2 regions of the Cellvibrio sp. ATLC23 genome follow, and region 2 is predicted to be linked to the other one. Evidence: predicted binding sites of a transcription regulator. Region 2 holds the regulator's gene; the other holds the start of a gene.
The links. Region 2 encodes sigma-54, which starts transcription at its own class of promoters, with help from an activator protein. Its sites were predicted from a motif close to TGGCACANNNNTTGCNNT; they were not measured.
Positions count from the first base shown of each region.

Region 1: AC2CG4_RS09505 (flagellar brake protein) is a predicted target of sigma-54. The motif match lies at 1,607-1,624, and genes of this name have one in related genera.

Region 1 is NZ_JBXUOS010000004.1:403,966-407,781, reverse strand. It holds gene bioA (adenosylmethionine--8-amino-7-oxononanoate transaminase) at 1-469, opposite strand, end outside; gene AC2CG4_RS09505 (flagellar brake protein) at 742-1,542, opposite strand; gene ttcA (tRNA 2-thiocytidine(32) synthetase TtcA) at 1,832-2,737, shown strand; gene AC2CG4_RS09495 (hypothetical protein) at 2,808-3,428, opposite strand; gene ald (alanine dehydrogenase) at 3,535-3,816, shown strand, end outside.
Region 2 is NZ_JBXUOS010000006.1:205,184-208,999, reverse strand. It holds gene rapZ (RNase adapter RapZ) at 1-4, opposite strand, end outside; gene ptsN (PTS IIA-like nitrogen regulatory protein PtsN) at 18-467, opposite strand; gene hpf (ribosome hibernation-promoting factor, HPF/YfiA family) at 567-857, opposite strand; gene AC2CG4_RS11860 (RNA polymerase factor sigma-54) at 964-2,568, opposite strand; gene lptB (LPS export ABC transporter ATP-binding protein) at 2,772-3,497, opposite strand; gene lptA (lipopolysaccharide transport periplasmic protein LptA) at 3,503-3,816, opposite strand, start outside.

The sequences.
Region 1 (3,816 bases), on a different contig from region 2:
AAGTGTCGCCATGATAACCGCGCTTTAATGTTAGAAACATGGTGCGCTGAGCCTGACCTTGAGAATGCCAATATTGAATTGCCATCTTAAGTGCAACTTCAACTGCAACAGAGCCTGAATCAGAAAAGAAAACTTTATTTAATCCATCGGGAGCTATTTTAGCGAGTGAGCTGGCGAGCTTTACTGCAGGTTCATGTGTAATTCCGGCAAACATCACGTGCGCCATTTTACCAACTTGATCAATCACTGCTTGATTTAATACCGGATGATTGTAGCCGTGCAGTGTGCTCCACCAAGAGGACATGCCGTCAACCAAAACGCGGCCGTCTGCCAGATGTAATTCTGCCCCCTGTGCGTGGTTTACTGCTGCAACAGTACCGGGTTGGGTAAATGATGTGTAAGGGTGCCACACGTGAGCACGATCTAGGCGCAGTAAATCTTGGTTGGCAATTTCTTGGCTGTATATCATGAGGGTTCCATATCATCCGCAGAAAATAATTAGTCGTTTGCCCCAAGCTTAACGAAATTTTTTGTAAAAAGCTGAATCAATTGCGTTAATTCACGGTGGCATTAATTAAATCTGAGAATCAAATCCAGTTGTTTGTGCGATAGTTTATCCGTCCTGTTGATGTGATTGGTGATGCCGCGAATTACATCTTCAGCATTGGTGTTTCTATCTTAGTTCAGAACAAGAGAATCAGTAGCTTTCTTCTACTGGTTTATTTTCACGATTGCCTGTCCTCAGGCGGCGTAGCTGTTGATGGGTTCTGGGGCGCAGTGTCCACTATGGCTGAGTTGCGATTCGCGCAGAAATCGGGCGAGCGCGGCGCGCGTCTCTTCCTCCATATCGATAAACTCAACACTGATTTGGGTATGGCGATAAGGGCTGCGACCTATACGAAACGCACAGATACGCGCGCGGCAACGAATTTGTAGCTCATCGCTAATATCCACCTCGCACATTGGCAATAGAGCGCCATGGCGCAGGTAGGGCAGCATATTGCCCGCTACTATCAAGCGTAGTCCGCCGGTAGAAATGTCTTGTAATGTGCCATAACTGGGTTCTTGCCCAAGGGTGCGAATTTTGACCGAAAGTGGTGATTGGTGGCCGACGATAAAACGCGGTGCGTTGCGTCTGGGCATGTAATAAACAAACTCAGGCAGGGCGATGGCAAATCCTATTGCGTCATAGGTAAAGCCCATGGCGACTATAGGGGCGCGAATGACCAGCTGCTCGCCATTGCGATGGTGGCGCAGGGTAATTTCATCGCCCGCGTCTAATAATAGTTGTTGCGGGAAAAGGTCATCCAGCCAGAGTAGGCCGCGTTCGACATCAATCGCCAAAATCATGCTCTGATAAACACGGCTGGTACCGGTAATTTTTATCTCCAGTAATTGCCTCTGTGCGTGTAACTCCGCTAGTGGGAGATACCGCTCAGGGATGTTATTTGCGGACGATACGTCCTCTTGTCCAGCGGCTGGTGCTTTGGTTGGTGCAGATGAGCGAGCACCTTTTCTAAACAGTTTGTCGAAAAACGACATGACTACCTCCTCACGGCAAAAATTCTCCCCTGGTACTGCTTTCGGTGGGGGCTTGATGGTGGTAAGAGCAAGCCCTATGCCAGATGCTGGAGGTGCCAGTCTGTATAGGGTATCCAGACAATAGTTGTAGCGATTTCAGTTGCTTAGCCGGTAATAACCCTATTATAGACCGGCAAAATCTTGCCGTGATTTGGGGGATTCGTTTCAACTTGCGCGCAAAATCCGTACAATGCGCCGCTCGCCGACCCAGTCGCCGATTGAGCTACCTTCCCGCATGAGTTTTGAGTCCATGAAAGAGTTACACGAACGCAGAGATCGCCTTGAATTTAACAAGCTGCAAAAACGCTTGCGCCGCCTGACAGGCTCAGCCATTGTCGATTACAACATGATCGAGGATGGCGACAAGGTGATGGTGTGTTTGTCGGGGGGTAAGGACTCTTACACCATGCTCGATATTTTAATGAGCTTGCAAAAGACGGCACCGATTTCGTTTGAATTGGTTGCAGTAAATATGGATCAGAAGCAGCCCGGTTTCCCAGAGCATATCTTGCCGCAGTATTTGGAGCAGGTCGGCGTGCCTTACCATATCATCGAGCGTGATACTTACAGCATCGTCAAAGAAGTGATTCCGGAAGGCAAAACCACCTGTGGCTTATGCTCCCGTCTGCGTCGCGGTACGCTGTATGGTTTTGCAGAGGAAATTGGTGCAACCAAAATTGCGCTTGGTCATCATCGCGACGATATTATCGAAACCTTATTTTTGAATATGTTTTTCGGTGGCAAGCTAAAAGCCATGCCGCCCAAACTCTTGGCCGATGATAAACGCAATATAGTGATTCGCCCGCTGAGTTACTGCGCGGAGGAAGATATTGCCCATTTTGCTGAGCTAAAAGGCTTCCCGATCATTCCGTGTAATCTCTGCGGTTCACAAGAAAACCTGCAGCGTCAGGTTGTTAAAGACATGTTGCAGCAATGGGAACGTCAATTTCCCGGCCGTACCGAAACAATTTTCTCGGCTATCCGCAATACCCAACCATCGCAATTGGCCGATTTAAATTTATTCGATTTTGTGAACCTTAAAACCAATAAAGATGCCCCCGCAGTTGATGATGAGGCAGATGCTTGCGGCATAGCGTCACCCGTGAATCACAGCGACAATGCAGTTCAGTATGTGGATGTATTGGATATTCATTAATCTGGATTTAACCCGCTAATAACCAAAAAGGCTGCATTTTGCAGCCTTTTTGGTTTTTTATATTCTGAATTCATGCCACCAGTTTTTTCGAGTTATCCATCACCCGGGTGCGATAGCTTTGTATAAATTCATCGGTATTGCGAGCGCAGCCTGTACCGTTGTCAAAGTGGTTGGCCCAGAGTTGGGCGAGGGTGGATATATCAACGGGTTTGCTGATGTCTATCGCGCTACGGCGGTAAATCATCCAGGCCATACCGGTGCTGTAAGTTAAATTGCTGATCAATTCACCGTGTGGATTTTTTAAAAATTGCTGCTGGCTGGCTAAACCGCGCTGTTGCGAAGCTAAATCGGGAAACTGTACTAAATAGGTATCCCACAGCTCCTGATGTTTTTCGGCAGTGATGCGATACAGTCCTAAGCCTTTGGTTTGCGCGCAATAACAATGCAGTCCCAAAAGTGATTCTTGTGCTGCGGTGCCGAGCAGCAGGTTCTCGGCAATCTCTGAATGCTCCCCTAAACCGTGCAAATAAGGTTTGATAATCAACTCGCGTAAATCACTGACATCGATACCCATAACTACCTCAATGGCCTCATTTTTGTCACCGCAGTGCCCCAAATTGTCAGTATTGGCGGTAAATAACTCACTTTTGCGCGATTTCTGATTCAAATTGAGTGTCAAAAAACTGTACATAACTCATGCAGCATAAGTTGCGCCAACTTGCTGCAAGCTGAATGAGTTTGTTTGAATCCTTTGGCTATACTCAGGTGGGTAGTAATTGATGACAGGAAAAGCGCTTATGCGTATCGGTATCCCAAGAGAAATAAAAGCAGGTGAGAATCGGGTTGCTTTAACACCGGCAGGCGCGGCTGAATTACATCGGCGTGGCCACAGTGTCTATGTGATGAGTGGTGCGGGGCAGGCGGCGGGTTTTAGTGATGCGCGCTACCAACACGCAGGTGCAAGTCTGGTGGATTCTTTAGCCGAGGTTTACGTCAGTGCGGATTTGATTGTGAAAGTCAAAGAGCCGCAACCTGAAGAATATGCATTACTGAATAATCGCCATCTACTGTTTACTTAT
Region 2 (3,816 bases):
GCATAACAAAATCCTGCTTAAGTGATTAGCGCTGCTTGATAAAGCGCTTCGTTGCTCTTGGCCGCCCGCAAACGCTGGCGGTATTCAGCGTTATTTAATGCACCAGCAAGCGCGGCGAGGGTTTGTAAATGTTCGCTATGGGCATCTTCCGGCACCAGCATGGCGAATAAAATATCGACTGGCTGCGAGTCTATGGCATCGAAGTCGATTGGCGCAGCCAGAGTGATCAGCGCACCTACGGTGCCGCTGCAATGCTCAACCCGGCAGTGGGGAATCGCAATGCCGTGGCCTATGCCGGTAGAACCCAGACGCTCGCGGCCAATCAGGCGGCGAAATAATTCATCGGCATCGATATCGGGAATATCTTGTGCGATGGTGTTGGCGAGCAACTCCAGTGCACGTTTTTTACTGCCACCTTCAACGCCACAAAGTGTGCGGCCGGGGCTAATCAGGGATTGAATTTGCATAACAAGGTGATGCTGTGCATCTCTCAACAAGTGATGCCGACATCGCATACTAGCAATGGCGGCATAGGTTCAAATTAACGATGGCTGGCTGCCATGCACTCAGCGATGACTGCGCATTTTCTCTTTGTGTTTAATCAATTGACGATCAAGCTTGTCGGATAGTGCATCAATAGCGGTATACAGGTCTTCATGGGTGGCATCGGCAAATAAATCTTTACCGCTTACATGAATAGTGGCTTCTGCTTTTTGAATCAGTTTATCTACCGAGAGGATGACATTAACACTGGTGATGCGGTCGTTGTGCAGGCTCAGTCGCTCCAATTTACTGGAGACATACTCTCTCATTGAATCAGTTACTTCTACGTGGTGACCGCTGATATTTAATTGCATAAGTACTTCCTCTCGCTGGAAACAAAACGGCTGTTACTAGAGCAGCCTCACAATACAACCTACATTAGACTCACACTGTTAATCTAGTTATTTTGAGCATTAATTGCTAAATCGTTTTGCGCTCATTCGATGGCGGAATGTTGAGCGACTCACGATATTTGGCAATCGTACGTCGCGCCACTTGAATGCCTTGCTCGCCGAGCAGGTCGGTAATTTTACTGTCGCTCAATGGTTTTTTCGGGTTTTCAGCACTGACCAATTTTTTGATGATGGCGCGAATTGCAGTCGATGAACACTCTCCGCCGCTGTCGGTGCTGACGTGACTGGAGAAAAAATATTTCAATTCAAAAATACCCTGCGGTGTGTGCATGTATTTTTGCGTAGTGACTCGCGAAATAGTCGATTCGTGCATCTCCACAATTTCGGCTATATCGTGCAGCACCAATGGCTTCATTGCCTCGGGGCCGTAATCTAAAAAGCCGCGCTGTTTTTCTACGATACAGCTCGCCACTTTCAGCAGGGTTTCATTGCGGCTTTGCAAACTTTTTAAGAACCAGCGCGCTTCTTGCAGATTATCTTTTAAAAATGTGTTGTCGGTGCTGGAGTCGGCGCGTTTCACCATGGAGGCGTAATCGGAATTGATGCGCAAGCGCGGCGCTATGTCCGGGTTGAGTTCAACTATCCAGCGACCATCGCGTTTGTCGACAAATACATCGGGAACAACGTATTCGGTATCGCCATTGGCAATCATATCGCCCGGCCGCGGATTTAAACTTTGAATTAAGGCTACCGCTTGGCTTAACTCTGCTTCTTTTAATTTGGTACGGCGCATTAGCTGGCGATAATCGCGGCTGCCGAGCACTGGCAAGTATTGTTTGGTAATTAACTTTGCCGCTTCCAAAAACGGTGTTTTGGGGTCAAATTGTTGCAACTGTACCAGCAGGCATTCAGATAGATTTTGGCTGCACACGCCGCAGGGATCAAACTGCTGTAAACGGTGTTGAACGGCTTGGACTTCATCCAGTTCCAGCTCTTCAAAATCGCCGCGCATACCTTCAAAAATTTCTTCGATACTGATGGACAGCATGCCGCTGGGCTCCACTGCATCGATAATTGCCATGGCCAGTACACGGTCGCGGTCCGACATAGGCGTCAGATTCAATTGCCACATCAGGTGGTCGTAGAGCGAATCTGTCACTGCGCGGCGGCTCTCGAAATCACCGTCTTCGTTGTCGTAATTGCTGGAGCTGCCGCTAGAGGAGGATTGGTACACATCATCCCAACTGGTATCTACTGGCAAATCGCTGGGAATGGAGTCGCTCCAATCGCCGCTGTCTGCGCTAAAGCTTTCGCCTTCGCCATAGACATCGCTATCGCCATCGCTGGTGTTACTGGTCTCGCTGTAATTATCGCCAGTAGAGGAAAAGTTTTCGCTTGCGGTAAAGTCGCTGCCGTGATCAGCGCCCGCTTCCGCGGCGATTTCCAATTGGCGGGTGTAATCTGCTTTGTCCTGCTCGCTACCTTCATACTCATTGGTTGAGTTTGACGAATCGAAGGCTTCTTCCATTTCCAGCATTGGGTTGGATTCGAGCGCTTCCTGGATTTCTTGTTGCAGATCTAAGGTCGATAGTTGCAAAAGGCGAATAGCCTGTTGCAATTGTGGGGTCATGGTCAGCTGTTGACCGAGTTTGAGCTGGAGAGATTGCTTCATTATGTGAACGACAAACCCTTATAACGCGGATGGAAAACATCGGATAAGGGGAGTTTAGTCAGGGTTTGGCGCGCAAGCAATACAGTTAAGCAAGCTTTATGCCTAATGGATAAAGATTGTTACTTGTCAAGTTTTTTGTGTGTTGCTTATGGTGGTGCCATTAAGGCAGTTGGTAACACTCTTAGCGCAGGGATTTGACTCGCTTACAAGCGGAAATGCTCACCCAGATAGACCTCGCGCACTTTAGTATTGCTGAGCACAGTGTCTGCATCACCTTCGGCAATAATGTGGCCTTCGCTGACAATATAAGCGGTCTCGCAGATATCCAGCGTCTCGCGCACGTTGTGGTCGGTAATTAACACGCCGATGCCGCGATCTTTAAGGTGGCGCACAATTTCTTTGATGTCGTTGACAGAGATGGGGTCAACACCGGCAAAGGGTTCATCGAGCAGAATGAATTTAGGGTCGGTGGCCAGCGCGCGGGCGATTTCTACCCGGCGGCGTTCACCGCCCGAAAGTGCCATGCCCAAGCTGTCACGGATGTGGGTGATATGGAACTCGCTCAGCAGCGACTCGAGCTTTGCCTGACGTTGAAAGCTATCTAAATCCTTGCGTGTCTCCAGAATCGCCATGATGTTATCGGCAACGCTCAGCTTGCGGAAAATCGATGCCTCTTGCGGCAAATAGCCAATACCTGCGCGCGCGCGCCCGTGAATTGGGAGCTGGGTAAGGTCGCGGTCGTCAATCAACACTGTGCCGTTATCGGCAGCTACCAGCCCGGCAATCATATAAAAACAGGTGGTTTTACCCGCGCCATTGGGGCCGAGTAAACCAACAATGCGGCCGCTTTCAACGGTGATGGATACGTCGATAACGACTTTGCGTTTTTTGTAGCTTTTAGCCAGATGGCGTGCGTGCAGAGTAGGCATAGGTATTATTGCGCAGCGTTGGATGATGAGGTGGGAGCACTTGGGTCGGTGTTGTTCGTCTTCGGCGGAATCACAATTTCGATTCGCTGGCCGGTGCCGGATGCGCTGGTATTGCCAGCTGCTTTCATCACTTCTTTCACTAAATCGTAATCAATATGGGGGCCGCTCATCACTGCACCGTTTTGCTCAACTGATGCATCTTCGATTAATAGCAGATGCTCGTTACTGGGGGTGTAAGTAATTTGTTTGGCTGCGGCGGTGACGACACCTTGATCTTTTTCGGGCTGCTGCTGGAAGCGCGCCGGGTTGCCGGAGGCGA